2 regions of the Pseudomonas sp. GW823-FHT04A03 genome follow, and region 2 is predicted to be linked to the other one. Evidence: riboswitches for the same ligand, from Rfam matches in the RefSeq annotation. Region 2 holds a riboswitch; the other holds the start of a gene.
What was found. A riboswitch is a leader RNA that binds a small molecule or an ion and turns the genes downstream of it on or off. The one in region 2 is predicted to bind cobalamin.
Positions count from the first base shown of each region.

Region 1 (15,124 bases), on a different contig from region 2:
GAGTTTTATCGCTCGGACATCGTTTATGAGTTCCTGCTGGGGATCGGCATCGGCATGCTTTACCGTCGCGGCTGGATCGGGCCGGCGGTCTGGCTGTCCTTATTGGGGATCGGTGCGGCGTTGCTGGCGATCTATCACCTGCCGCCGGAACCCCGATTGCTGAATTGGGGCGTGCCCAGCGCAGTGCTGGTCATGGCCAGCATGGCGCTGGAGCGGCATGTCGAGCGCAACAGGCTGCTGAAGCTGCTGGGCGACTGTTCTTACTCGGTGTATCTGATGCATGTGCTGGTGCTGTCGGCCGGTGGTTATCTGGCTCGACGCTATGGGATCAACCCGTATTTGATGTTCGTCGTCTGCGCACTGGCCATCGCTATCGGTTCGTGGTTGAGCTACGAATGGGTGGAAAAACGCAGTTATCAATGGCTTAAAGCGCGGATTGACGGCGAACCTGGCGCCTAGCCGATTTGCGAACTATTCCTACGTAAATACTAGGACTTTGTGCCGCGCGCCGATTGGCGTAAACTCCGCCTTAAGCCTGCGAGGAGTCTCCATGACCGCTATTACCATTACCGACGCCGCCCATGATTACCTGGCCGATCTGCTCTCCAAGCAGAACACCCCGGGCATCGGCATCCGCGTTTTCATCACCCAGCCTGGCACCCAGTACGCCGAAACCTGCATTGCCTACTGCAAGCCGGGCGAAGAGAAACCTGAAGACACGGCGCTGGGGCTGAAAAGCTTCACCGCTTACATCGACTCGTTCAGCGAAGCGTTTCTCGATGATGCCGTCGTCGACTACGCCACCGACCGCATGGGTGGCCAGCTGACCATCAAGGCGCCAAACGCCAAAGTCCCGATGGTCAACGCCGACAGCCCGATCAACGAGCGCATCAACTACTACCTGCAAACCGAAATCAACCCGGGGCTGGCCAGCCACGGCGGTCAGGTCAGCCTGATCGATGTGGTTGAAGACGGCATTGCCGTGCTGCAGTTCGGCGGCGGTTGCCAAGGCTGCGGCCAGGCGGACGTGACCCTGAAGGAAGGCATCGAGCGCACCCTGCTCGAACGCATTCCGGAGCTCAAGGGCGTTCGCGACGTGACCGACCACACGCAGAAAGAAAACGCCTACTACTAAGGTGTTCGCTGCGGCATGAAAAACGGCGCCCCGTGAGCGCCGTTTTTTTATGGCCGGTACAAATGCGCATGCCCCGCGCGATACAGCGACGACTCACTGAAATGATCGCTACCTAACACCCGCCCAACCAGAATCAACGCCGTACGCCGAAACCCCTTGGCGGCAACCTTCGCGGCAATATCCTCCAGCGTCCCAACCACCCAGTCCTGATCCGGCCAAGTCGCCCGATGAATCACCGCGATCGGGCAATCTGCGCCGTAATGCGGCAGCAGCTCAACCAGAATTTTCTCCAGATGATTGACTCCCAGATGAATCGCCATGGTCGCCCCGTGCTGCGCCAGACTGCCAAGTTCTTCGCCGGCAGGCATCGCGGTCTTGTCCGCATAACGGGTCAGGATCACGCTTTGCGAGATGTCCGGCAGGGTCAGTTCAGCGCCCAACAGCGCGGCGCACGCGGCGGTGGCGGTTACGCCGGGAATGATCTCGAACGGAATATCCAGCTCGCGCAAATGACGAATCTGCTCGCCAATGGCGCCATACAGACTCGGATCCCCCGAATGCACCCGCGCCACATCCTGGCCCTTGGCGTGGGCGGTCTTGATCAGGTCGATGATCTGTTCTAGGTGCAGCTCGGCGCTGTTGACCACGGTTTCAGCGCAATGACCTTCCAGCACCGCCGTCGGCACCAGCGAACCTGCGTAGATGATCACCGGGCAACTGCGGATCAGCCGCTGGCCTTTGACAGTGATCAATTCCGGGTCGCCGGGGCCGGCGCCGATGAAGTAAACGGTCATCGTTGGATCCTGTAGAAAAGGGGCAGGGCAGTGCTTCACAAGCCTTTGAGATGAAGAATGCTCATGATCGAAAGCGGGGATTATCGGGAATTTACGCCGCGCCGGCCAATGCCAGAGTTGCCTGAGCGTACTTTTGCCGGGAAATCAGCAGTTTTGCCGGGCCGCTGATCAGCTGTTCGGCGAGCGCCAGCGCGGCACTTTCCGCCACACCGTAGCAACCGGTGCGTTCGAAGGCGATCTGCGAATGGTGACTCAAACGTTGCTGGTAACTGGCCAGTTCTTCGCTGCTGAAGTACAGCAACGGCAGCGCCAGTTGGGCGGCGAGTTCCTGCAAACCGGGTTCATCGCGCTTGAGGTCGATGCTGGCCAGCGCCTTGACCTTCTCAAGATCAATTCGATGCGCCTGTAACGCCTGGTCAAGCAATGCACGCAGCGTGCTGGCCGGGCAGCCGCGCTGGCAGCCCAGGCCGACCACGAAGGTCGGCGCTGCGCTGTCATCGGTCATGCGTGGTACTGACCTTCGCTTTTGCGGCGGAACAACCAGGCGCTGATCAGGCCCAGGGCCAGCCAGAACGCGACGTTGGTCAGCTGCGAAGCGATTTTGAACTGAGCTTCGAGGGCTTCCGGGGCGAGCATCGAATGCACTTCCGGTTGCGGCGCGCCGATCACGTGCGGCACGGCAAGGATCGCCACGCCGAGGAACTTCATCAGCCAGTTACGGCTGAACGCGATCAAGGCCAGGCCGACAGCGGTGGAGGCGGCGGTACCGATCCACCACATCTGCCGCGAGGCCAGATCCGCGGCGGCAGTGCCCGGCAGTTCAGGTGGCAGGCCCATGGTCGGGGCGAGCACGAAGGTCGCGTAACCGGCCAGACCCCAGAGCAGGCCTTGCGAGGTTTTGGTCGGCGCACGCAGGGTGTACAGACCCGCGAGCATCAGGGCGAAACCCACGGCAACCACCAGATTGCCGCCGGTGGTTGATACCACGCGCTGCCAGCCGTCTTCCGGCTCCCAGGCCTCGGCATCGTGTGTATGGGCGGCGGTGCCGGCGGCGTGTTCGTGAACTTCGGCAACCGGTTCGGCTTTCTCGAAGGTTTCGGCCTGCAGAATCAGCGGCGAAACCCAGAAGCTTTGCAGCAAGGTCAGGAGCAGGGCGGCCAGAAGGCCGGTGAAACCTGCGGTCTGCGCAATACGCTTGATCATGTCGTCAGGTCTCAATGGCACGGGAACGCGGCGCTGTGGCGGGTATCGTGCGCGGCGTTGTGCACCGCTTCGATATGCGAGAAACCGGCGAAATACACGAGACACGCACCGAGGATCGACGCGCAGACGGCGGCAGTCAGGCGTTGGCTCAGGGTGGTGGTGCTGGAGATCTTGTCCGAATTGCTGCCGGTGCTGCTAATGATCGACATGGCGCTTCCCTCTGGAGTGTCAGCGGGTGAATTGAGCGCATGAAAACCCCTGCGGCCGGGCACGCAGAGGTTCGAACAGCGCCCGCCCACCGCGGGTTTGTTATGTTCAGTGGCGCAAGGATGCGCACTGTGTGTTGCGGGCCGGTCTCCGGGCTCACGAGGGGTTGGCGTCTGGCCGACCTGCAAGCGTCACCTTCCCATGCCTGTGGGCACAGTGGATCTGACGCTTCGCTCGCTTACCGTTGCGGGGGCAGCACCGGACTGACATGGCTTTAGAGTAAAGCACATGATTCACCGGTTTCCCGTTTCACCCTGTGAAGGGCACCCGTAACAAGTTGTGTAGGAGACCATGCGGGGGGGATTTGAGTCAATTGGGATTGGGATTGGGTGCAGATCCGTTGCTTCGGGTGCTGCCGCTGGCGGTTTCGCTCTTACAGCGAGTCACTTTTGGCAAACGCCCCAAAAGTAACCAAAAAGTCTCTAACCCTGACGTACGGCCCCTCGCTGAGGCTCGGGGTTCCTTCGCTCCGGGATTGATCCGGGGGCATCGCCTACGGTTTGCTTCGCTGCACCTCCTCTCGATGCATGCGGCTGCGCCGCACGGTCGCTGCGCTCCCACCCCCGGATCAATCCCTCCACTCAGCCTGCCGACGGGCCTTGCGATCAAAAGCGGTACTCGAGCTAACGCTCATCGTGTTGAGTGGTGAGGAGCGGGGCTCTTGATCTGGCTCTGGTTCTGGCTCTTGATCTGCTTTTGATCTTTAGCCCCTTCGGCAGGCCGAGCGGAGGTGTCCATCAGGGGGTAGGCGCGCAGCGCCGTGCGGCGAAGCCGCATACATCGAGAGGAGGTGCAGCGAAGCAAACCGTAGGCGATGCCCCCTGATGGACACCGTAGCGAGGGAACACTGAGCCTAAGCGAAGTGCCGTACGCCGGGGCAAAAGCCTTTTGGTTCCTTTTTGGCGTTTGAAAAAGGGACTCGCTGTAAGAGCGAAACCGCCAGCGGCAGCACCCGAAGCAACGGATATGCCCCCAATCTCAAAAACCACCAACCATTGACCCATCCCCACACCCTGCGTAGCCTTGCGCTTTCGAGGTTCTTCGGCCCACGCCGAAGCTAAGAAGGGAACGCGGTCCAAGCCGCGGCTGCCCCCGCAACTGTGAACGGTGCTGTTCGCTGCCACGCCACTGCCAACTCAATCCAGAGCCAGCGGGAAGGCGCAGCGAATACCGGGCCAAGACCCGAACACCGTCAGCCAGGAGACCTGCCTCGTCACAGATTCTCACTTTCAACCGGGCGGGGTGATCCGGTGGCGAACTCTCCAGGCACGCACCCGCGTTGCCGGTCTCGTCCCGTATGCCCGCCACCTTGCCAAAGGGCATCCGATGAAAACACTGGCCAAACTCCCCGTCACCATCGTCACCGGCTTCCTCGGCTCGGGCAAAACCACCTTGCTGCGGCACATGCTCGACAACGCCCAGGGCCGCCGCATCGCGGTGATCGTCAACGAGTTTGGCGAACTGGGCATCGACGGTGAAATCCTCAAGCAATGCACCATCGGCTGCACCGAAGAAGAAGCCACCGGCCGCGTCTACGAACTGGCCAACGGCTGCCTGTGCTGCACGGTTCAGGAGGAATTCTTCCCGGTGATGCGCGAACTGGTGGCCCGTCGCGGCGACCTCGACCACATCCTGATCGAAACCTCGGGCCTGGCCCTGCCAAAGCCGCTGGTGCAAGCCTTCCAGTGGCCGGAAATCCGCAGCGCCTGCACCGTTGACGCGGTGATCACCGTGGTCGACAGCCCGGCCGTGGCTGCTGGCACTTTCGCTGCGTTCCCGGATCAGGTCGATGCCCAGCGCAAACTCGATCCGAACCTGGACCACGAATCGCCGCTGCACGAACTGTTCGCCGACCAACTGGCCAGCGCCGACCTCGTCATCCTCAACAAGGCCGACCAGACCAGCCCTGAAGACCTCGCGCGCGTTCGCCTGGAAGTCGCTGAAGAACTGCCGCCAGCGGTAAAAATCATCGAAGCCAGCAACGGCCGCCTGCCGCTGGACGTGCTGATCGGCCTCGGTGCCGGTTCCGAAGAGCACATCGACAGCCGTCACAGCCATCACGATCACCACCACGGTGAAGGCGATGACGATCACGACGACCACGATCACGACGCCTTCGATTCGATTTCCATCGAACTGCCGCAAGCCGACGAAAGCCTGCTGCTCGACGCGCTGACGCAACTGGTGGTTCAGCACGGCATCCTGCGAGTCAAAGGTTTCGCGGCGATCCCGAACAAGCCGATGCGTCTGTTGATCCAGGGCGTGGGCACGCGTTTTGACAAGCACTTCGACCGTCAGTGGGGCGCCGATGAAACACGTGTGACGCGTCTGGTGTTGATCGGCCAGGAATTGGACGCGGCCCAGCTCGAAGCGCAACTGCGCGCTGCGCTCAGCGTTTAAGCCATGCATCTGCTCAGGACCCAGCCCGGCGGTTTCGTGTCGGATGACAACATTGCCGACCTTGGACAAACCCCCGCCGAGCTGGTGATCCTGTGCAGCGGCGATTCCAGCCTCGCGCTGCTCGCCGAAGCGGCGCAGCAACTGCCCGAGGATTACCCGAGCGTGCGGCTGGCCAACCCGATGCAAGTGCAGAACCATGCGTCGGTCGACCTGTACGTCGATGAAGTGTTGCGCCACGCCAAGGTCATTCTGATTTCGTTGCACGGCGGCATCGCTTATTGGCGTTATGGCGTCGAGCGGCTGGTCGAGTTGTCCGAGCGTGGCGTGCAGGTGATTCTGGTGCCGGGCGATGACCGGCCCGACCCGGAGCTCAGCGACCTGAGCACCGTCTGCGCGGAAGACCGCGACCGGCTCTGGCAGTTTTTGCGTCAGGGCGGAATGGGCAATGCGCTGGACTTTTTCCGTTGCCTGGCCAATCGCTGGCTGGCGCGGGATTACGTGTGGGGCGAGCCACAGACGCTGCCGCGCACGGCGATTTACCACCCGAACAAAAACACCGCCGCACTGAGTGACTGGCAAGCCGATTGGCTGCCCGGTCAACCGGTCGCGGCGGTGTTGTTTTATCGCTCGCATTTGCAAGCGGCGAACACGGCGTTTATCGACGTGTTCTGCCAACGGCTTCAGGCGGCCGGACTCAATCCGCTGCCGATCGCCGTGGCCAGTTTGAAAGAGCCCGGCTGCCTGTCGGTGGTCGAGGACTGGCTGGATGAGGTCGAAGCTTCGGTGATCCTGAACACCACCGGTTTCGCCCAGTCCAGCCCGGAAGCGCCGCATCTGCGGCCGTTCCGCCGCAACATTCCGGTGATTCAAGCGATTTGTGCCCAGGACAACGAGCCCGGTTGGCGCGACAGCGAGCAGGGCCTCGGCCCGCGGGATCTGGCGATGCACATCGCCTTGCCGGAGCTCGACGGCCGGATCATCAGTCGGCCGATCAGTTTCAAGGATCTGGCCTGGCGCAGCGAGCGCAGTCAGTCCGACGTGGTGTGTTATCGGGCGCAGCCTGAACGCATGGATTTCGTCGCAGAACTGGCGCGACGCTGGGTCGATCTGGCGCGGGTGCCGAACGCTGGAAAGCGTATCGCGCTGATCCTCGCCAACTACCCGACCCGGGACGGACGCATCGGCAATGGCGTCGGCCTCGACACGCCGGCCGCCGCGCTGAATATCCTGCGGGCGTTGCAGGCCGAAGGTTATCCGCTGCCGGCCGAATTGCCGGACAGCGGCACTGAGCTGATCCGGCAACTGCTCGGCGGTGTCAGTAACGATCTCGATACCCTCGATCAGCGCCCATGCCAGCAGAGCCTGGCGATGAATGATTACCTGACGATGTTCAATGCACTGCCCGAAGCCAATCGCGCGGCGGTGCTGGAACGTTGGGGTTCGCCGCAAAACGATCCGATGTGCCGTGACGGGCGGATGATGATCGCTGGTCTGCGTTTTGGCCTGACCTTCGTCGGCATTCAACCGGCGCGGGGTTATCAGGTCGATCCGAGCGCGGTGTATCACGACCCGGATCTGGTGCCGCCGCACGCCTACCTCGCGTTCTATTTCTGGCTGCGCCAGACCTACGGCGCTCACGGCGTGATTCACGTCGGCAAGCACGGCAACCTCGAATGGCTGCCGGGCAAAGGCGTGGGCCTGTCGGAGAACTGCTGGCCGGACGCGCTGCTCGGGCCGCTGCCGAACATCTATCCGTTTATCGTCAACGACCCGGGCGAGGGCGCCCAGGCCAAACGTCGCACTCAGGCGGTGATTATCGACCACTTGATGCCGCCGCTGACCCGCGCCGAAACCTACGGCCCGTTGCGCAATCTGGAGCTGTTGGCGGACGAGTATTACGAAGCTCAGTTGCTCGATCCGCGCCGCGCCCGTGAATTGCAGCGCGACATCCTGCAACTGGTGCGTGACACGCAGATTGATCGCGAATTGCAGCTGGACGAGGGCCTCGACAGCGACACCGACGCGGCGATCTGGCTGCCGCGTCTGGACACCTATTTGTGTGACTTGAAGGAATCGCAGATCCGCGATGGCCTGCACATTTTTGGTGAGTCGCCGAGTGGACGGCTGCGCATTGACACCTTGCTGGCGCTGCTGCGGATTCCGCGCGGCGATGGCAAAGGGGCTCAGTCGAGTCTGTTGCGGGCGTTGGCCAAGGCGTTTCAGTTGGGATTCGATCCTTTGGATTGCGGACTGGCTGATCCCTGGACGGGCCCGCGTCCGATGGAACTGCAATCGCTGAGCGATGAAGTCTGGCGCACGGCGGGGGATACCCGTGAACGCCTTGAGCTGTTCGCGGCTCAATCGATCTCGCACGCCGTGAGCGACTCCTGTGGGAGCGAGCTTGCTCGCGAATGCGGTATGTCAGTGCCAAAAATATCGACTGAAACGACGCCTTCGCGAGCAAGCTCGCTCCCACAGGGTCCTCACTGGTCTGAGGTGAGTGCCATCCTTGTTCACCTGCGCGAAGTGATCGCCCCACGCCTCGATGCCTGCGGCCCGGCCGAAATGCACGGCTTGCTCGATGCCCTCAGCGGCCGTTTCGTCCCGGCCGGCCCAAGCGGCGCACCGAGTCGCGGCCGCCTCGACGTGCTGCCAACCGGACGCAATTTCTATTCGGTGGACGTGCGCAATCTGCCAACCACCACGGCATGGCGGATCGGCTTCCAGTCCGCGACCCTGATTCTTGAACGACACCTGCAGGACCACGGCGACCATCTGCGCCAGCTCGGCCTGTCAGTCTGGGGCACCGCGACCATGCGCACCGGCGGCGATGACATTGCCCAGGCCATGGCGCTGATGGGTGTGCGCCCGGTGTGGGCCACCGGCAGTCAGCGCGTCGATGATTTCGAGATTCTGCCGCTGAGCCTGCTCGACCGTCCTCGGGTCGATGTCACGCTGCGGGTCTCCGGATTTTTCCGCGATGCGTTCGCCAACCTGATCCGCCTGTTCGACGCTGCTGTACAAGCCGTGGCGGAACTGGACGAGCCGGACGATCTCAACCCGCTGGCCGCCAAAGTGCGTGCAGAACGCGAGGCGCTGCGGCAATCCGGGCTGGACGAAGAAGCGGCGCGACGTCAGGCCGGCTGGCGTATCTTCGGTGCCAAGCCCGGCGCTTATGGCGCGGGCGTGCAAGGCGCGATCGACGGTCGTCTGTGGCAAACCCGTGAGGATCTGGCCGAGGTCTACCTCAATTGGGGCGCCTATGCCTACGGCGGTTCCGACGAAGGCACCGCCGCCCGCGAGCAATTCGTCCAGCGCCTGAGCCAGGTGCAGGCCGTGCTGCAAAACCAGGACAACCGCGAGCATGACTTGCTCGATTCCAACGACTATTACCAGTTCCAGGGCGGCATGCTCGCCGCCGTAGAAAGCCTGCGCGGTGAAGCGGCGGCGAGTTATCACGGCGATCACAGCCAGCCGGATCTGCCGAAGATCCGCACCTTGAAAGAAGAGCTGAACCGGGTGATTCGTTCCCGGGCGGCGAATCCGAAATGGATCGACGGGGTCAAGCGCCACGGCTATAAAGGCGCGTTCGAACTGGCGGCGACGGTCGACAACCTGTTTGCCTTCGACGCCACCACGCAATTGATCGACGATCACCAGTACGCGTTGCTGGCCGATGCGTATCTGCTGGACCCGGCGACCCGCGACTTCGTGCGCGAGCATAATCCCCACGCACTGCGCGACATGACCGAGCGCATGCTGGAAGCGCAGCAGCGCGGAATGTGGCAGGAACCGGGCGCCTACAAAGAGGCCCTGGAAAACCTGCTGCTGGACATAGAAGAAGAGAGCTGAGACTGAATATGACCGACACCCCGCATTTCCCGCTCTCCGCCGTGGTCGGCGCCGATGATCTGAAACTGGCGCTGTATTTGACGGCGATCGATCCGAAGATCGGCGGCGTGCTGATCGAGGGCCCGCGCGGTATGGCCAAATCGACGCTGGCCCGGGGTCTGGCGGATCTGTTGGCCAGCGGTCAGTTCGTCACCTTGCCGTTGGGCGCTACTGAAGAGCGACTGGTCGGCACGCTGGATCTGGACGCGGCACTCAGCGACGGTCGTGCACAGTTTTCTCCGGGTGTGCTGGCCAAGGCTGACGGCGGCGTGTTGTACGTCGATGAAGTGAATCTGCTGCCGGATCATCTGGTGGACTTACTGCTTGATGTGGCCGCAAGCGGCACCAATCTGATCGAGCGTGACGGGATTTCCCATCGGCATTCGGCGAAGTTCGTATTGATCGGCACGATGAACCCGGAAGAGGGTGAGTTGCGTCCGCAATTGCTGGATCGTTTCGGACTCAACGTCGCCCTGAGCGGTCATACGGCGCCGGCCGAGCGGGGTCAGATCATTCGTCGTCGGCTGGATTTCGATAGCGATCCGCAGGCGTTCTGTGCGCAGTGGGAGGCTGAGCAGCAAGCCCTGCGCGAGCGCTGTGAAAACGCCCGCCAGGTTTTACCGGGCATCCCGCTGGATGACGCGGCGCTGGCGCAGATTACCGAGCGCTGCTTCGCGGCTGGCGTCGACGGTTTGCGCGCCGATCTGGTCTGGCTGCGTGCGGCGCGTGCGCATGCAGCGTGGCGCGGAGCTGAAGCCATCGCCGAGCAAGACATTGATGCCGTGGCTGAGTTTGCTTTGCGTCATCGTCGTCGCGAGCAGCCTTCATCCCCCGCACAGTCACCGGCGCAATCGCCGTCCGGCACTAACGCCGAGCCGAGCGAAGGGCAGGGGCAGTGGGGTGAAATGCCGGCGCCGGCACTCTCGACCGGTGCCCGCCGCGAAGTGCCTGTCTGGCCAAAAAAGCCTTAGGCATTCGCCCCCGAACCGACGCGGGGGCGAATGCCAGACCCCGCGCCGGACGCCTCGATAACGGTCGCCAGGGCAAGCGTCACGCGGCTCGCAGTGGCTCGGTGAACTGGCCCGGAACCTTGCTCAATGGCCGTCCGAAAACCCGGGCGGATCTGCTCTTCCAACTGCGCACCCGTACGCCCCATGAACTGTGGCTGGTGATCGTCGACGCTTCGGCCTCGACCCGTCGCCATCAAGCCTTGAGCGATGCCAAGGGCGTGCTTGCGCAACTGTTCGACGACGCTTACCGGCAGCGCGCGCGCCTGGCGTTGTTGACCGCGAGCGGCGCCGCGCCGAAATGGCAGGTGCAGGGGCTGAAGGCCTCCAGCGGGTTGCGCGCGTGGCTCGATGAGTTGGGTGCGGGAGGCGGCACACCGCTGTTGGCAGCGCTGACGGAAGCCGGGCATTGGCTGGCGGTGCGGCGCAAGCGTTTTCCCGCCGAACAACAACGTTTGCTGGTGATCACCGATGGCCGTTTGAAAGACTGTCCGGAACTGCCAGCGCTGGAGTGTCCGGGCGTGCTGATCGATATCGAGCGCGGGCCGATTCGCCTGGGCCGCGCGAAGCAATTGGCGACAGCACTGGACGCCGATTACCGGCATATCGACGAGTTGATGTCGGTCTGAGAGCTATGCTGCAGTGAGGCCAAATCACAGGGAGTGAATCATGCGCGTTCTGGTCGCCAATCCGCAGGACGATTTTCGCGTCAAGGCCTACGCCGGCACCAACGGCGTGCTGCTCGCCATGGACCTTGCCGAACCCCGCCGCAAAGGCCTGCTGGGGTTTGCCATCGAAAAGCAGCAAGGTGACAAGCCGTGGCTGTTCCTGTTCAACAGCCTGACCTTTCCCGGCAAGGTTCACACCTTCCCGCAGTTTCACGCCACGCCGAGCGACAAGGCGCCGCTGCAGAAATTTCGCTGGGCCGATTACGCGGTCAATCCAGGCATGACGATCCACTATCGCGTGCACCCGGCGTATGGCTCGCCGGATGCCCCGCAACTGGGTGAAGCGCTGGAGCTGACGATCCGCTCCGACGACGGTCATCCTGCCAATCAGGGCGTGATCTTCAACCGTGCCGTGGCCGCGAGCCAGGCGTTTCAGCGCAAGTTTCCCGAGCTCGACGCACAGATCAGCGCCAACAAGAACATGCCCATCGAAGCCTGGCCCGATGCGGCGCGTCAGTGGCTGGAGAACGGTCTGCTCGGGCGCCTGCAAGGATTTATCGAGCGTGCGGTAGACGGGCAGTGGGCGCTGGACATCGCGATCTACGAATACCAGTTGCAAGCCATCGTCGACACGGTGAACGCGGCGTTCGATCGAGGTGTTCAGGTGCGCGTGCTGTATCACGCCCGGCCCGACGACGAAGACACGACGATCAACGAAGCGAGCCTTGCGAAACTGCCGTCGACCAGCAAGCGCGGGCGGGTCACTCACAACATTTTCCATAACAAGTTCATCGTCCTCAGCCGCCTCGACGGAGGCGGTGAGCGCCAGCCGCAAGCGGTGCTGTGCGGCAGCACCAACTTCACGGCCAACGGCGTGTACCGCCAGGCCAACGTGGTGCATGTGCTGGACGATTCGGCCGTCAGCGCGAGTTACCTGAAAACCTTCGAGCAGATCTGGGCCGAGCCGGCGGACGTCGGCGCCACCCGAGACTGGATCACCCAGCACAATCCGATGAATCCGGCGCAGCCCTTGTTCGCCGGGTTTTCCCCGCGCACCGGCGGCGCGGATCTGCGGGAGTTTGTCGATATCATCGAGGGGGCGAAGAAAGACCTGCTGTTCGTCACCGCCTTCGCCTTGCCCGACGCGATTCTCAACGCATTGCTCGGCCAGCCCCACGACGACATCCTGCGTTACGGCCTGCAAAACACCGTCAGCCGCATCACCGGGTTTCACGCCGACCGCACCGCCGAGTTCGCCGCCACCGCATTGCTCAATACCGGGCTGGAAGGCTGGCTGCGGGAAAACATGAAAGGCCAGAAAGGCAACCTGCTGGTGCACACCAAAGCGGTGGTCACCGACTTCACCAGCGACAGCCCGACCATCATCAGCGGCAGCCACAACCTCAGCACCTCGGCCAGCAACGGCAATGACGAGAACTACCTGATCATTCGCGGCGACACCGATCTGGCGGATCGCTATGGCCTGGAACTGCTGCGGTTCTACGAGCATTACCGTTTTCGCTACTTCGCGAAGAAACTGGCGTTGAAGCAGGTGCAGCCGTTGGCGGCGGATGACAGCTGGACCAACGACTACTACGTCGAGGACGACCTGCGTCAGTTATCTCGACTGCGGTTTGCCGGGCGTTAGACGTCCATTGCCTGACGGTACTGGCGGGTCCGGCGGCTGAGGTACAACCGGTCGCGGATCAGCGCCCAGAGCGCCGACACCTCGGGTTTGGGCTGGCGGCCATGGCTCAGGCGGGCCATCTGAAAACGCACCACGGCCATGTTCGCCAGTGCGGCCAGCGGTTTGCGTTTCCAGCGGATCGGTGGCAGTTGCGGCTCACTGTTGCGGCCTTCGCGCCAGTGCTTGACCAGGCTTGGTTCGATGGCCAGTGCGGTGGCGATGCCGGCCATGGCGATGCCGCTGTCGAGCACTTGTTCGACCACGGGCAGGCGACGAATGCCGCCGGTGACCATCACCGGCATGCGGGCGACGCTGGCCAGTTCAGTGGCCATTTCCAGAAAGAACGCCTCACGGGCGAGGGTGCGCCCGTCACGCGCTTCGCCTTGCATCGCCGGGGCTTCGTAGCTGCCGCCGGACAGTTCCAGCAGGTCGATCGGCTGTTCGTTGAGCCATTCGATCACTTGGCGCGCGTCGTCGGTGTCGAATCCGCCACGCTGGAAGTCTGCCGAGTTGAGCTTTACCGCCACGCAAAACTGCGGCGACACCGCCTGGCGGATGGCCTCGATCACCGACAACAGCAGGCGTGCACGGTTTTCCAACGAGCCACCCCAGCGGTCGGTGCGGCGATTGGTCAGCGGCGAGAGAAACTGGCTCAGCAGATATCCGTGGGCAGCGTGGATCTGCACCCCGGTGAATCCGGCTTTTTCGCCAAGCGCGGCGCTTTTGGCAAAACGCTGAATGACTTCCTCGATATCGTCCTCGGTCATTGGCTTGGGCTCGGCGAACAGTTTCGAGAACGAGCCCATTTCCAGTGCCACCGCCGACGGCGCCAGCGCTTGCTGGCCCATGTTGGCGAAGGTCTGACGACCGGGGTGATTGAGTTGTACCCAGACCTGCGCGCCGCCGCTGCGGGCGATTTCGGCCCATTGGCGGAAACGCTCCAGATGCCGCTCGTCTTCAAGCACCACCCCACCGGGGCCGGTCATGGCACGGCGGTCGATCATCACGTTACCGGTCAACAGCAGCCCGGCACCGCCGTCGGCCCAGGCCTTATACAAACGGAACAGTTCGCGGGACGGTGCCTGGTCACGGTCCGCGAGGTTTTCTTCCATGGCGGCTTTGGCGATACGGTTGCCGACGGTCTGACCATTGGGCAGATTCAAGATCTGGAAGGGCGACATTGCTTGACTCCTCATCAGTGATGGAGAGAGGCTAAGCTTAAAGTTAACTTTAATGTCAAGCGGGCAAATCGAGGCTGAAATGAAAATCGGTGAGTTGGCGCAGCAGAGCGGCTTGAGCGCTTCGAGCATTCGCTTTTACGAGGCTCAGGGTCTGATTCCCAAAGTGGAGCGGCAGGGCAATGGTTACCGGCGTTACCCGCCACAAGTGTTGCAAACCCTGAATATCATCCGCAGCGCCCAGCAGGCCGGGTTTTCCCTGGAGGAACTCAAACAGTTGTTGCCGGCCGCCGGAACCGGTGAGTTCAAGCACGATGAACTGGTGGCAGGCCTGACTCGAAAGGTCGAGCAGATCGAAGTCATGCAGCAGCATCTGGCCCAGAGCAAGGCGCGGTTGCTGGAGGTGATCGAGAACATTCAATCCAAGCCCGAAGGCATGAGCTGCGGTGCCAATGCCGACCGGGTGTTGTCGACGCTTTATCCGTAAAAGTCCGGAGATGTCTGCGGCGTACAGATTTTGAAATGATTTCCAGCTGTAGGAAAAGTCATCAGAGCCTGTACGCTTCAAGGCCTTTTTTCATTCAGGATTTGCATGAACACCCTCTCGGAGCCTCCCAGTTCTATTCAAAGAACCCCGTTCCCCTCGCGCCACCGCGCGGTCTTGACGCACTCGCAACATCCAGTCTTCCGACTACCGACTATCGTTGATGGCGCAGCCTTCGAGCTTTCGCGCCGCACTTTGCCGTGTCCGGCAGCCTGAATTCACTGACGAGAGATAAAGACAGATTATGGAATGGTTAGCGGATCCCACGGCATGGCTGGGCTTGTTGACACTGATCGTGCTGGAATTGGTACTGGGTATCGACAACCTGGTGTTCATCGCGATTCTGGCGG
Region 1 is NZ_JBXAIV010000001.1:911,510-926,633, reverse strand. It holds gene AC1Q9F_RS03905 (acyltransferase family protein) at 1-459, shown strand, start outside; gene nfuA (Fe-S biogenesis protein NfuA) at 551-1,135, shown strand; gene cobM (precorrin-4 C(11)-methyltransferase) at 1,183-1,929, opposite strand; gene AC1Q9F_RS03890 (cobalamin biosynthesis protein) at 2,021-2,434, opposite strand; gene AC1Q9F_RS03885 (CbtA family protein) at 2,431-3,132, opposite strand; gene AC1Q9F_RS03880 (CbtB domain-containing protein) at 3,144-3,341, opposite strand; cobalamin riboswitch at 3,464-3,685, opposite strand; cobalamin riboswitch at 4,417-4,626, shown strand; gene cobW (cobalamin biosynthesis protein CobW) at 4,726-5,799, shown strand; gene cobN (cobaltochelatase subunit CobN) at 5,803-9,651, shown strand; gene AC1Q9F_RS03865 (magnesium chelatase ATPase subunit I) at 9,660-10,661, shown strand; gene AC1Q9F_RS03860 (vWA domain-containing protein) at 10,643-11,326, shown strand; gene AC1Q9F_RS03855 (phospholipase D-like domain-containing protein) at 11,367-13,013, shown strand; gene AC1Q9F_RS03850 (NADH:flavin oxidoreductase/NADH oxidase family protein) at 13,010-14,233, opposite strand; gene AC1Q9F_RS03845 (MerR family transcriptional regulator) at 14,313-14,717, shown strand; gene AC1Q9F_RS03840 (TerC family protein) at 15,019-15,124, shown strand, end outside.
Region 1: another riboswitch for cobalamin. It lies ahead of cobW (cobalamin biosynthesis protein CobW); the one in region 2 lies ahead of cobO (cob(I)yrinic acid a,c-diamide adenosyltransferase).

Region 2 (15,124 bases):
CACCGGGCAATCCAGCAAAGCACAGGCCAGCGCACTGGCGGCCGTGGTGTTGCCGATGCCCATCTCACCGCCGATGAACAATTGCGCGCCCGCCGCTTTCGCGCGCAGCACGCTGTCGCGACCGCCCTGCAAGGCGAGTTCGCCCTGGGCCTGAGTCATCGCCGCGCCCTTGGCGAAATTCGCCGTGCCCGGGCCGATGTTCAGGTGACGCACGCCCGGCAGGTTCAGCGACGGGTTCACAGTGCCCAGATCCACCACTTCCAGCTGCGCGCCGAGTTGCCGCGCCAGCACGCTGATCGCCGCGCCGCCGCTGACGAAGTTCAGCAGCATCTGCCCGGTGACTTCCTGCGGGAACGCAGAAACGCCTTCGGCGACAACGCCATGGTCACCGGCAAAAATTGCGATCCAGACCTGATCCAGTGTTGGCTTGACCTGGCCCTGCAATCCGGCCAGTTGCACCGCCACCGCTTCGAGCTGCCCAAGGGAGCCGGCGGGTTTGGTCAATTGCTGCTGACGCGCCGCCGCGTTTTCAACGGCGTCCGTATCCACCGGTTTGCACGGGTTCAGCCACCAGGCTTGGGTCATAACGCAGGTCCTTTCAAAGTCAGGGGCAGGCCGGCGACCGTCAGGACGACTCGCTGACAACGCTCGGCCAGAGCTTGATGCAGCCAACCGGCTTCATCGACATAGCGGCGAGTCAATTCGCCCAGCGGCACGACACCCATTCCGGTCTCGTTGCTGACAAAAATGATTTCACCCGGCAGCGACGCCAGGCATTCGAGCAGGGATTCGCGTTCGGCGGCGAGGCGTTCGGCGTCATCGAGCATCAGCAGATTGGTCAGCCACAGCGTCAGGCAATCCACCAGCAGGCAGCGCTCGGGGCCGGCGGTTTCGCGCAGTACACGGGCCAGTTCCAGCGGCTCTTCGATCAACGCCCATTCGGCGGGACGGCGGGCGCGATGATGGGCGACGCGCTCATTCATCTCGCCGTCCAGCGGCTGGCTGGTGGCGATGTAGGTCACGGCCAGTGCGCTGTCAGTGGCGAGTTTTTCGGCCAGACGACTTTTGCCGGAACGAGCGCCGCCTAGGATCAGTTGGAGCATGGAGGCATCCTGAAAAAAATTCGTTGAGACAACTGGCCTCTTCGCGGGCAAGCCCGCTCCCACAATGGATTTAGGCCAAACATGGCATTTGAGTACACCTCAGCACCCTGTGGGAGCGGGCTTGCCCGCGAAGAGGTCATCACATCCAGCCTGGATGCCACAGAGTTCACACAACAGATCGGTATCGAGATGCTTCTCCACCAGATCCGCCAAGCGCTCGATATCGCGTTCGCGCAGGCCGTGGTAATCCACTTCCTGCACATCATCCAGACCGGCCCAGCGCAACAGCGCCGCACTGGCCGCCGGCGATTCGAACAGGCCATGCAGGTAGGTGCCGAAAATCTGCCCGTCGAGACTTTGCGCGCCGTCGCAACGATCATCGTCCAGATGCACAGCAGCATTTTCCAGCGCAGATCCCGTCGTCACGCCGGCATGAATTTCATAACCGCTGACCTCAGCGTCTTCCAGCGCCAGACGCCCGCGCACATTGCGCAACTGTTTCTCGGCTTCGAGCTGTGTTTCAAAGGCCAGCAGCCCGAGACCGGCGCTGGAACCCGGCGCGCCTTCCAAGCCCAGCGGATCGTGGACCTGCTCGCCGAGCATTTGCAGACCACCGCAGATTCCCAGCAGCTTGCCGCCGTAACGGAGGTGACGTCTGATGGCGGTTTCCCAGCCATTGGCGCGCAGATACGCAAGGTCGCTGCGCACGCTTTTCGAGCCCGGCAGGATGATCAGATCGGCCGGCGGAATCGCTTGGCCCGGGCCGATGAATTGCAGATCCACCTGCGGATGCAAACGCAGTGGATCGAAATCGGTGTGATTGCTGATGCGCGGCAGCACCGGCACCACCACTTTCAGGACTTGCTCGACCTTATCGGTCTGGCGCTGGTCGATGCCGTCCTCGGCCTCCAGATGCAGGTCCATCACGTACGGCAGCACGCCCACCACCGGTTTGCCGGTGCGTTGCTCCAGCCAGTCGAGGCCCGGTTGCAACAAGGCGATGTCACCGCGAAAGCGGTTGATGATGAAGCCTTTGACTCGCGCCTGTTCGCTCGGCGACAGCAGTTCCAGCGTGCCCACCAGATGGGCAAACACGCCGCCACGATTGATGTCGGCGATCAGCAGCACCGGGCAATCCACCGTTTCGGCGAAGCCCATGTTGGCGATGTCGCCGGCGCGCAGATTGATCTCTGCCGGCGAGCCCGCGCCTTCGACCATCACCAGCGGATAGGCGGCGCTCAAGCGCTCGTGGGAAGCGAGCACTGCCTGCATGGCGATGGCTTTGTAGTCGTGATAGGCGACGGCGTTCATGCTGGTGACCGCGCGGCCATGAATGATGACCTGGGCGCCGGTGTCGCTGTTGGGTTTGAGCAGCACCGGGTTCATGTCGGTGTGCGGCTCGAGAAACGCCGCTTGAGCCTGCACCGCTTGCGCGCGGCCGATCTCGCCGCCGTCGGCAGTCACCGCGCTGTTGAGCGCCATGTTCTGCGGCTTGAACGGCACCACGGCAACGCCCTGACGGGTCGCCCAGCGGCACAGCGCCGTCACCAGCGTGCTTTTGCCGGCGTCGGAGGTGGTGCCCTGCACCATTAAAGTGGTCATGCTGGTTTGTTTTCCATAGAGCGTTGCAGGGCGAATGTTTGCAGGGCTTGCTCAAGGCGCGCCTCGTCGGCGGCATCGGCGGGCAGCCCGAAACGCAGGCTGCTGTTGTGCGCGAACAGGCGCAGGAGAATGCCGCGACGAGCCATGAAATCGTGCAACGCGGCGGCCTGTTCGGTGATCAGCCACTGAAACAGCGCGCAGCCTCCCTGCGGTTTGAAACCAGAACGTTCGAGCAGCGCAGCCAGCCGCTCGCTGGCCTCATCGCTGCGGATCCGCTGGCGGGTGTGTCCTTCGGTGTCACGCAGACAGGCCTGGCCGAGTACTCGGGTCGGCCCGCTGACGGCCCAGGGCCCGACCTGTTCGGCCAGCAACCGGAGCAACTTGCGCTCGGCCAGCACGAAGCCCAGCCGCACACCGGCCAGACCGAAAAACTTGCCGAACGAGCGCAGCACGATCAACCCCACTTGATGCGCATGCGGGGCGAGACTCAGCTGCGGCGTGTTGTCCATGAACGCTTCGTCGACCACCAGCCAGCCGCCGCGCTGGGCCAGCCGCGCATGCCAGTCGAGCAGGCGCGCCGGGGTCAGGTTCAGGCCCGTTGGATTGTTCGGATTGACCACCACCAGCACGTCGAGGCTGTCGAGAAAAAAGTCGACTTCTTGCTCTAGCACTTCACGCACGATATAGCCGCTGCGCCGCCAGGCTTCGGCATGCTCGGCATAACACGGCGACAGCACGCCGACCTTGCCGGCCCGGCGCAATCGCGGCAGTAGCTGAATGGCCATCTGCGAACCGGCTACCGGCAGCACTTGGCTGGCGCCGTAGTAATCGCAGGCGGCCTGCTCCAGACCGTCATCGTTTTCCGGCAAACGCGCCCAGGCCCGCAACGGAATCTCCGGGACCGGAAACGGCCACGGCGCAAGCCCCGTGGACAGGTCGAGCCAGTCTTCTTCCGCGATGCCGTATTCGAGCGCCGCCCTGCGCAACCGGCCACCGTGCTCAAGCATAGAATTCAGCCCCCACGCAGAGAATCAGCAGCCATAACCATACCCCGCGCTGGACCAATTGCCAGCCGCGATCAATGGAATCGGCATCCGCCGGCACGCCCTCGCCCAGTTGCGGACGCTCGTGCAGCTCGCCGTGGTAAATCGCCGGGCCACCCAGTTCGACGCCCAAGGCACCCGCGCCGGCGGCCATCACCGGGCCGGCGTTCGGGCTGTCCCATTTCGGCGCCTGGGTGCGCCAGCATTTCAGTGCGAGTCGGGTTTTGCCCAGCAGCGCGTAGGTCAACGCCACCAGCCGCGCAGGAATGTAGTTGAGGACGTCGTCGATTTTTGCCGCCGCCCAGCCGAAACGCTCGAAGCGTTCGTTGCGATAGCCCCACATCGCGTCGAGCGTATTGCTCAGACGATAGAGCACCACGCCCGGCGCACCGGCCACGGCAAACCAGAACAGCGCAGCGAACACCGCATCGCTGCCGTTTTCCAGCACCGATTCGGTGGCGGCGCGGGCGACGGCGGTGCTGTCCAGCTCATCGGTCTGACGGCTGACCAGATAACCCACACGCTTGCGCGCCTCTTCCAGGTCATCGGCGCGCAAGGCCTTGGCGACCGGCTCGACGTGCTCACCCAGGCTGCGCATGCCGAGGGCGCAATACAGCGCAACAATCTCGACGATCCAGCCCACGTAAGGCGCCCAGGAAAACGCCGTGGCCAGCAGGGTCAGCGGCAACACCGCAATCACCCACGCGGTGACGCCATGGCTGCGCCAGCCGCGACCACCGGCGTTGAAACGTTGCTCGATACGCCCGGCAAAATTGCCGAACGCCACCAGCGGATGCCAGCGTTTCGGTTCACCCAGCAGCGCATCCAGCGCAACCGCGGCGACACTCAACAACGCCACACTCATTGACTCACTCCCCAAAAATTTTCATACAGCAGCTCATTGAGCGGACGCGCCTGCGCCCACCCTTCGAGTACCAGCATCGGTGCTGGATAGAATTCCTTGACCGGCCCCAGACAAAGCACCGCCAGCGGCTTGGCCCCGGCCGGCAGTTTCAGCAGATCGGCCAACGCCTGCGGTTCGAACAGCGACACCCAGCCCATGCCCAGGCCTTCGGCACGCGCGGCGAGCCACAGGTTCTGGATTGCGCAGGACAGCGACGCCATGTCCATTTCCGGCAGCGTGCGACGGCCGAAAATATGCCGCTCGCGATCGTCCATCAACGCGGCAACCAGCACTTCGGCGCAGTCGTTGATGCCTTCGACCTTGAGCTTCATGAATTCGTCGCTGCGTTCGCCGAGGGCTTCGGCGGTGCGCACACGTTCTTCTTCAACAAGGTTCTGGATCTGGCCACGTAGCGCGCGGTCGCTGATACGGATGAAGCGCCACGGCTGCATCAAGCCGACGCTCGGTGCCTGATGCGCGGCTTCAAGCAAGCGGCGCAGCAATTCCGGCTCGACCGCGCCACCGCTGAAGTGACGCATGTCACGGCGTTCGGCGATGGCGCGGTAGACCGCTTCGCGCTCGGCGTCAGTGAAGGCGTTGTCGGTCATGGCACCAACAGTGCGGCAATCGCCGACGGATTCGACGGGAAATAGAAATGCACGTACGAGGCGGTCATCCGCCCTTCCCGATACACCGCTTCCGCGCCGCGACCGCCGTTGGGGCTGTGGCCACGGGCAATCGGCGTCAGTTCGGTGGTGGTCAGGGAATGGTGATAGGTGTGGCCGCGCAACAGGCCTTCCGGCAGGTCGACCTCTTGCAGCGCCAGTGCGGCGAGGCGCTTTTGCATCACCGCATCGCCACTCAACAGGCCGACCAAATCAGCGCGGGTGCCTTCGACATCGGTCAACGAGTCGAGCAGGTACAGCATACCGCCACATTCGGCGAGCAGCGGTTTGCCGGCCGCATGATGCGCGCGGATCGCTTTGAGCATGTCGGCGTTCTGCGACAAGGCAACGTGGTGCAATTCCGGATAGCCGCCGGGCAGGTACAAACTGTCGGCGTCGGGCAATTGCGTATCGCGGATCGGCGAGAAGAAACTCAACTCGGCGCCCATCGCCCGAAGCAAGTCGAGACTGGCACCGTAGGTAAAGGCGAAGGCTTCGTCGCGGGCGACGGCAATTCGCACGCCGTCGAGCAGTTTTTCGGTCTCAACGATTTCAGGCGCGGCGAATTCCACGGCCGGTGGCAGCGCTACCTCGCAAGTGCCGGCCAGCGCTTCGGCAGCGGCGTCGAGGCGCACGTCGAGGTCATTGAGTTCGCTTGCCTGCACCAGACCGAGATGGCGGCTCGGCAGTTCGATTCCAGTTTCCCGGGACAACGCGCCGTACCAGCGCAGGCCTTCGGTGAGGCTGCCTTCCAGCAATTGCGCATGGCGCACGGTGCCGACGCGGTTGGCCAGCACGCCAGCAAACGGCAAGTCCGGCTGATAGCGCGCCAGTCCCAGCGCCAGTGCGCCGAAGGTCTGCGCCATGGCCGTGCCGTCGATCACGCCGAGCACCGGCACGCCGAAATGCCGGGCCAGGTCGGCGCTCGATGGCGTGCCGTCGAACAGGCCCATCACGCCTTCGATCAGAATCAGATCGGCTTCGGCGGCGGCTTCCCACAACAGGCGACGACTTTCCTGCTCGCCGACCATCCACATGTCCAGTTGATAGACCGGCGCACCGCTGGCGCGCTCGAGGATCATCGGGTCGAGAAAGTCCGGGCCGCATTTGAATACGCGGACCTTGCGCCCCTGATTGCGATGCAGACGGGCCAGTGCGGCGGTGACGGTGGTCTTGCCCTGACCGGAGGCCGGCGCGGCGATCAGTACCGCCGGGCAGTGACGTGGTTGATTCAAAGTTCGACGCCTTTCTGCGCTTTGATGCCGGCCTGGAAGGCGTGCTTGATCATGCCCATTTCGGTGACGGTGTCGCCCATCTCGATCATTTCCGGCTTGGCGGCGCGACCGGTGACGATCACGTGCTGCATCGGTGGACGCGCCTGCAGATCGCTGAGCACCTGATCCAGATCGAGGTAACCGTGCTTGAGGGCGATGTTCAGTTCATCGAGCACCACCAGACCGATCGACGGATCGCGCAGCAGCTCGCGGGAAACTTCCCAGGCCGCTTCGGCGGCGGCGATGTCGCGCTGACGATCCTGAGTTTCCCAGGTGAAACCCTCGCCCATCACATGAAAACGTACCTGCTCGGGGAAGCGGCGGAAGAACAGCTCTTCGCCGGTGCTGTTGCGGCCCTTGATGAACTGCACCACGCCGCACTGCATGCCGTGGCCCATGGCGCGGGCGAGCATGCCGAATGCCGAGCTGCTTTTGCCTTTGCCGTTGCCGGTCAGCACCAGCACCAGGCCGCATTCGTCTGGCGAATTGGCGATGCGTTCGTCGATGACGGCTTTTTTGCGCTGCATGCGCGCCAGGTGGCGCTCGTCGCGTTCGGGGGAATCAGTCATGGGGAAGCTCTCCGTTGAGGCTGGATAACGGCGGGCAGGCACAAGAATAGACGGCAACAAGCCTGGCATCGCCCACCGTGATGCCGCTGGATGGATCAGGCCGGTCTCCGGGCTCATGAGCGGCTTGCGCCTGGCTGCGCGCCTTCCCGCTTTTACGCAGTGGCATCAGACGCAGCTTTTACTCATTTACCGTTGCGGGGGCAGCGCCGGGTTCGTGAGGGTTCATCGCTTGATGACCCGCCTCACCGGCTTCCCTGTTTCACTCTGTCGACATGCGCCACAGAGCACCTGAAACAAGCCGCGAAGGTTAGAGGGTTGGGGGTGGAGCGTCAATTGAAGAGGGGCTTGTGCGGCGAATAACTGCCGCCGATCAATTAACTGACGCCAATCTTGTGCCACACTGTCATGAGTGATATCAAAGAGCCATGCTTTTTGACTGCAGAGAGCACATCACAATAACAAGGGAGAGCACCATGCAAGGCATGATCATCAGCAATCCGCGGCTGGAATTCCTGCGCCCGGTGCTGGAACGCTGGTTTGACTGTATCGACCGCTACAACGCCGTGCGCGGCGACAATGACACACCTTACTGGCACGACGAAAAAGCCAACCTCGGCCTGCTGTCGGCCGCTGCGTGGATGGCCGAACTGGTCACCCTGCGCGACACCGCCACCCGCAAACAAAACGAAGAAGGCGAGCGCAACGCTCGCGCCGACCTGTTTATCGCTGGCGCCGAGGATCGCGCCTTCATTCAGGCCACCCAACGCTGGCCACGCGTCACCAGCCTGAATCTGACGCAGGCCCTGGTAGATATCACCAGCGATGCCAAGCGCATCAGCTACGCCAGCGACCTGAAACTCGGCTGCCTGTTCGTCGCCCCGCAAAAGGCCCAGCACAGCGCCAGCCCGGAAGAACTGCAGGACATGGTCGACGACCTGCAAAAGGAACACACCTGCGCCGTCGCCTGGTATTTCCCCTACGCCTATCGCAAATTGCGCAGCGAAGCCGGCAACTATCACCCCGGCATTGCCGTGCTGTTCAAGGAAGCCCGCGGCTGAGGGTTGAACCATCGGGCTTGTGCGCTTCTCTATGATTAAGAATGCATTCATAGGGAAGATCAGCAATGCGCAAGCCCCAGCTCGTTTTCGTCATCGTGCTCGCCGGAGGGCTCGCCGCCTGTGGTGAATCCTCCAGCCTGCAAGTCTCCGACGGCACTGGCCCGTCACCCCGATTGCCCGAACCGAACAAGACCCTGATCCCGACGGTGAACATCGCCCCGGCCATCGGCTGGCCGGCCGGCGCCAAACCGACGGCAGCGGCAGGCACGCAGGTGGCGGCGTTTGCCGAAAATCTCGATCACCCGCGCTGGCTGTATGTGCTGCCCAACGGTGACGTGCTGGTGGCGGAAACCAACGCCCCGCCCAAACCCGACGACAGCAAGGGCATTCGTGGCTGGGTGATGAAAAAAGTCATGGGCCGTGCCGGTGCCGGCGTTCCCAGCCCGAACCGCATCACTCTGCTGCGCGATGCCGATCATGACGGCGTGGCCGAAACCCGCACGGTGTTCCTGCAGAACCTCAACTCGCCGTTCGGCATGACCCTGGTCGGCAACGATCTGTACGTGGCCGATACCGATCGCCTGCTGCGCTTTAACTACGAACCCGGCGCGACCGAAATCAAGAGCCAGCCAATCAAGGTCGTCGACCTGCCGGGCGGCACGCTCAACCATCACTGGACCAAGAACGTCATCGCCAGCAAGGACGGCAGCAAGCTGTACGTTACCGTCGGCTCGAACAGCAACGTCGGCGAAAACGGCCTCGATCAGGAAGAAGGCCGCGCAGCGATCTGGGAAGTGGACCGCGCGACCGGCAACCATCGAATCTTCGCCTCGGGTATACGTAACCCCAACGGCCTGGCCTGGGAGCCGCAAACCGGCGCACTGTGGACCGCCGTGAACGAGCGCGACGAAATTGGCAGCGACCTGGTGCCGGACTACATCACTTCGGTCAAGGACGGGGGTTTCTATGGCTGGCCGTTCAGCTACTACGGCCAGCACATCGACGTGCGCGTCGAACCACAGCGGCCGGACATGGTGGCCAAGGCCATCGCTCCCGACTACGCCGTCGGCCCGCACACCGCGTCACTGGGCCTGACCTTCGCCGAAGGCAATCGTCTGCCGGCACAGTTCAAGGAAGGCGCATTCATCGGGCAGCACGGCTCGTGGAACCGCAAACCGCACAGTGGCTATAAGGTAATCTTCGTACCGTTCGCCGCTGGCAAACCGAGCGGCACGCCAGTGGACGTGCTGACCGGATTCCTCGACAAGGACGAGAACGCGCTGGGCCGTCCGGTCGGCGTGGTGATCGATCAGCAAGGTGGATTGCTGGTCGCCGATGACGTGGGGAACAAGGTGTGGCGGGTTTCAGCGACCCGTTAATCTGTTGCAGGCATAAAAAAACCGTGGGAGCCATTCAGCTCCCACGGTTTTTATGTATCTGGATTACGGGTTATGCGCCAGGTGCTCCGGCTGCAGAACACGCTTGGCGCTCAGATAGGCTTTCTGCCAATACGCCTTCGACAGGCTGTCCAGCTTCACCGTGCCGCCAGTGGCCGGCGCATGAACGAAGCGGCCTTCCCCGACGTAGATCCCCGCATGGCTGACCTGTGAACCGCCATTGGTGGCGAAGAAGATCAGGTCGCCGGTTTGCAGGCCTTCTTTGCCGACGTTCGGCGCCTGCATGACGATCATCTCGCGGGTTGAACGCGGCAGGCTGATGCCGGCAGCATCGCGGTAGACGAAGCCGATCAGACCGCTGCAATCAAATCCGGAATCTGGTGTATTGCCGCCCCAACGATAAGGTGTGCCCACCAGCCCAAGCGCGCGGAACAGCACGTCTTCGGCAGCGGGTGAAAAGGCTTGGGAGGATCCGAATACGATCGGAGCGCGAACCACCGGCGCAGGCGGCGGAGTGCGACTGGCGCAGCCACTGAGCAGCGCTGCGAAGAACATCAAGGCAAAGCGGGCCGACATCGTCATATGCAGAACATCCTGATCTGGCTGAGGCTTTGACTGCCGATTCGACAGAAAACAAAACCGCCTGCGTTGGGACGCAGGCGGTTTGCCATCAATATAGATCAGGATTCTAGCGGCTACGCGGCAAACTTCAAGTAAGACTTTAACTTCACCTTGTAAAGTTTAAGTCTATTGCCCCTGAAGGACCGCTTGTCGCCACGAGCGTGGCGACAAAGACGTGATTACTTGCGAGCGGTAACCACGGTTGGAGCGTTCGCCAAAGCGCGTTTGGCTTCGATGAAGGTCTTGCTCCAGTAGCTGTCGCCCAGGCTGTCGATGCGAACACCGCCGCTGCGACGAGAGCTGGAATGAATGAACTGGTTGTCGCCCAGGTAGATCCCGGCGTGGCTTACACGACCGCGACGACCATTGGTGGCGAAGAACAGCAGGTCGCCCGGCTCAAGATTGCTGCGCGAAACCAGCGGCGCATCCACGTTGATCATTTCGCGGGTGGAGCGCGGCAGGTTCATGCCGGCTTCTTCGCGGAACAGGTAGCCGATGAAACCGCTGCAATCGAAACCGGCTTCAGAGGTACCGCCGAAACGGTAACGGGTACCGATCAGGGACATGCCGCGTTCGAGGATGCTGTCGGCCAGAACCGGAAGCTGGTAAGGCTTCTTGCCGTTGAAGTCGGCGAGTTCTTTTTCGGTGTCCAGCTCTTCCTGGTAAATAACGGAAGACTGGGCGGTGGCAGAATTTTTAGCCTGTTGTTGCTGCTCTTGATTAACAGGTGAATGAGCAGCGCAACCGAACAACAGGGTGACGAGTGCGAGAGGCACGAGGGGTGCGAAGCGCTTTAGCATGGGCACGACCGTGGCTGATAGTTGTAAAGAAGCCGAGACTATGCCCGCTATCAGCCTCATTTGCAAATTCAATCGATCTTTTTGTGACTTCTCGGTTTCTCGTTAACATCTAAGCGCTTAAGCCTATTTGAATCGAGACGCGGCCTGTGCAACCCACAGGAAAGCGGGTTTTCTGGCGCCTGAAATATGCCGAAACCGGCTGAAAGCCCCGGTTTTACCAGCCCAGGGTTTCTTTCAGGAAGGGAATGGTCAGCTTGCGCTGAGCCTGCAAAGAGGCCTGATCGAGCTGCTCCAGCAGATCGAAAAGCGCGCTCATGCTGCGGGTACCGCGAGTCAAAATAAAATGCCCGACTTCGTCGGTCAGGTGCAGACCGCGACGGGATGCGCGCAATTGCAGGGCACGCAATTTGTCTTCATCGGAGAGAGGACGCATCTGGAAGATCAGCGCCAGGGTCAGGCGCGATTTCAGGTCGGCGAGTTTGATCGGCAGTTCACGCGGCGAAGTGGACGCCGCAATCAGCAGACGCCGACCACTGTCACGCAGACGGTTGAACAGATGAAACATCGCCTCTTCCCAGTCCGCCTTGCCGGCAATCACCTGCAAGTCATCCAGGCAGACCAGTTCGTACTGTTCGAGGTTGTCGAGGATTTCGATGCCGCGATCCATCAACTCGGCCAGCGGCAGGTACACCGCCGGTTCACCCATCTGCTCGAAGCGCAGGCACGCGGCCTGCAACAGATGTGTACGCCCCACCCCGTGCTTGCCCCACAGATAGATCAGGCTTTCGGTCCAGCCGGCGTCGGCTTCGCATAGACGCTCGACATAGCCGAGTGCAGCGGCATTGGCGCCTGGGTAGTAGTTGATGAAGGTGGCGTCGTCACGCAGACGCACACCTAGGGGCAGCTGAATCGGTTTCATGCTGACTGAACAGTTCCCAAGGAACCGTTAGTGGCCTCTGTGTAAAGTGAGCGAAGTTTATACCCGTGAAGCGGAGCGCACAATGCGACAGACCCCAAGCAAAATCAAAGGTTTGCGTTAACGTGCTGGTTTTATGACAGTTTCTTTGGCGCCATGGCCTGCATGAGACGGGCCAACCCGGCGATCCACCGGGCAGCACGCGCGTCACGATTACAACTCCGGCTCATCCACCCCGCTATAGATGTCGGAATCCTTGTACAGATCGTGGACGTGGCGCACCAGCACCATGATCACCGCCGCTACCGGCAGCGCCAGCAGCACACCGGTGAAGCCGAACAACTCGCCACCGGCCAGAATCGCGAAGATCACGGCCACCGGGTGCAGACCGATCCGGTCCCCCACCAGCAAAGGCGTCAGCACCATGCCTTCCAGGGCCTGACCGACCATGAACACAGCGACGATCCCGATCATCGGGTACAGATCGCCACCGAACTGGAACAACCCGGCAATCAACGCCGCACCGATGCCGATCACGAACCCCATGTATGGAACGATCGCCGCCAGCCCTGCAATCAGACCGATCAACAGGCCCAGTTCCAGCCCGACAATCATCAGGCCGGCCGCGTAGATCACACCCAGCGCCAGCATCACCAGCAACTGCCCGCGCACGAACGCGCCCAGCACTTCATGACACTCACCCGCCAGCGCCACCACGCGCTCCTCTCGATCACGCGGCAACAGGCCGCGGATCTTGGCCATCATCACGTCCCAGTCGCGCAGCAGGTAAAAGCTCACCACCGGGATCAGCACCAGATTCGCCAGCCAGCCGATAAGAGCCAGGCTCGAGGCCGTCGCCTGACTCAGCACCACACCGACGATGTCGGTGGTCTGGCCCATATGCTCGCTGATGGCAGCTTTGACCTTGTCGAACTTCCAGAAGCCGTCCGACAGCCCCAGTTTCGATTGCGCCCATGGCACAGCGGTGTGCTGCAACCAGTCGAGCATTTGCGGCGCCAGTTCATAGAGCCGCAACAATTGCTTGGCGAGCATTGGCACCAGCACCAGCAACAACGCGGTGACGATCAGGGTGAACAACGCGAACACCGTGATCACACCCCAAGTGCGGGACAACCCCAGGCGCTCCAGACGATCAACAAGCGGATCGAACAGATAGGCGAGCAGCAGCGCCACCAGGAACGGCGTGAGAATCGGGTGCAGCAACCAGACAAACGCGCAAAGCAGGAGCACCCCACCGAGCCAGAACCAACGCCGCGTATCGCCCATGTGACACTCCATTGCTTATATATAAGAAAGAAAACCTACCAGCGGAACCGCAAGGACGGCGCTGCTGGTGTCGGTGTCGGCGCAGCAACTGGCGCCTCCCCGGCGACCGCAGGCTGAGGCGCAGCGACCGGAGCCGGCGCCTCGGCAGGCAGTTCCTGCAGCTTCGCCAGCGACAATTGCGCCCGCAACTGATCGGCACTGCCGTTGACCCGATACAGAATGCGATCGGCATCGACACTTTGCAGACGCACGCCGAACGGTTCGAGTAACCGCAGCAGCGCCGCGTAGTGCTCCAGATTCATGCCCTGCACTTCCAGGGTCTGCTGGCCGGACGCGCCCGGTTTGGCCACAAAGCGTGGCGCCAGACGTTCAGTCACCGCCAGCATCACCGCATCGGCCACGGCCGCCTGATCCGCGCCCTGCACGTTGCCCGCCTCTTTTTTATCGCCCAGCCACAATTGCCATTTGGCCTGCCATTGCCCGCTTTCTTCGCGGGCATGCACGGCGAGCAAGGCGTCAGCGTTGTAGCGCTCGGAAGCATTACGCAACGGCGCCGGGTCGGCACCTTCAAGCGCCGGTGCCGTGGCAACCAATTGCTCGCTCAAGTCCGCCAGCGGCAGGCGCAGCGGCAATCCACGGTGCTGGGCGGCGCGGCGCAACGGCGCGGCGCTGGCCTGACCGTCGCCCACCAGGCTCGAACCCTCGGTCGAATCGTTCAGCCACCAGCTCAGGATCGAGGGCCGGTTGGCGCCCCACAGCGCCAGCCCGGCGCGGCGCAACGCCTGCTCGGTGGTGCCCGGATCGAAATCGACTTTCAGCACTTCAGGCGGCCCGGCATCGAAACCGAACTGACTGATGATCTGCTGCGGATCCTTGCGAACCGGCGCCAGCCCCGGATTCTGCGGGGCCTTCGGGTCGCCGGTCAGGCGCAGCACCAGCGTATCCAGCGCAGCCTGGGTCGCGCGATCGCGCTCCTCCGGCGACTGGCCAGTGACCGGTTCGCGCACCTGATAAAGACCTTTGAGATTTTCGGCCTGGGTCGCCAGGCTGATCAGAGACAAGCCACCCACTAACAGCAATTTACAAAAACGCATGGAGAATTCCCGTCGACAAGAGCGGCTGGAACAGGCCGCGTGTACCGTTGTGGCAAGCCTGTGACCACAGGCCGTTGCAAAACATTCACACGCGGTCGGTAAGTTTTTGCACAGTCCTAACGATAGACGGTTCCTTATACAGGCACCCGTGATGTCATCCACAGGGTCAATTGCAAATTTTTTCCATCGATATGCCCCTGCCCGTCGGCGTGAGGATGGCCGCTGCCCCTCAAGCCTGATAAAATCGCGCGCCTTCGCAGACCGGCAACAGCCGGGCACCCCGAACTTCGCGTGAGGCAATCGCCCCTGTCGGATTCGGCGTTCCCGCTGAACTCGGTCGTTACCCCTGAATCCCCTCCCCTAAAGGCCTGGATCATGAGCAAGCAACCCTCCCTGAGCTACAAGGACGCCGGTGTAGACATCGACGCCGGTGAAGCATTGGTCGAACGCATCAAGAGCGTCGCCAAGCGCACTGCGCGCCCGGAAGTCATGGGCGGCCTGGGCGGTTTCGGCGCCCTCTGCGAGATCCCGGCCGGTTACAAACAGCCGGTGCTGGTTTCCGGTACTGACGGCGTCGGCACCAAGCTGCGCCTGGCGCTGAACCTGAACAAGCACGACAGCATCGGCCAGGACCTGGTCGCCATGTGCGTCAATGATCTGGTGGTGTGCGGCGCAGAACCGCTGTTCTTCCTCGACTACTACGCCACCGGCAAGCTGAATGTCGACGTAGCGGCCACCGTGGTTACCGGTATCGGTGCAGGCTGCGAACTGGCTGGCTGCTCGCTGGTCGG
Region 2 is NZ_JBXAIV010000011.1:182,021-197,144, reverse strand. It holds gene cobT (nicotinate-nucleotide--dimethylbenzimidazole phosphoribosyltransferase) at 1-585, opposite strand, end outside; gene cobU (bifunctional adenosylcobinamide kinase/adenosylcobinamide-phosphate guanylyltransferase) at 582-1,103, opposite strand; gene AC1Q9F_RS23820 (cobyric acid synthase) at 1,203-2,705, opposite strand; gene cobD (threonine-phosphate decarboxylase CobD) at 2,702-3,712, opposite strand; gene cbiB (adenosylcobinamide-phosphate synthase CbiB) at 3,705-4,613, opposite strand; gene bluB (5,6-dimethylbenzimidazole synthase) at 4,610-5,260, opposite strand; gene AC1Q9F_RS23800 (cobyrinic acid a,c-diamide synthase CobB) at 5,257-6,552, opposite strand; gene cobO (cob(I)yrinic acid a,c-diamide adenosyltransferase) at 6,549-7,160, opposite strand; cobalamin riboswitch at 7,242-7,467, opposite strand; gene AC1Q9F_RS23790 (hypothetical protein) at 7,634-8,218, shown strand; gene AC1Q9F_RS23785 (PQQ-dependent sugar dehydrogenase) at 8,284-9,597, shown strand; gene AC1Q9F_RS23780 (C40 family peptidase) at 9,661-10,197, opposite strand; gene AC1Q9F_RS23775 (C40 family peptidase) at 10,416-11,036, opposite strand; gene hda (DnaA regulatory inactivator Hda) at 11,251-11,955, opposite strand; gene AC1Q9F_RS23765 (AI-2E family transporter) at 12,166-13,239, opposite strand; gene AC1Q9F_RS23760 (DUF2066 domain-containing protein) at 13,275-14,333, opposite strand; gene purM (phosphoribosylformylglycinamidine cyclo-ligase) at 14,709-15,124, shown strand, end outside.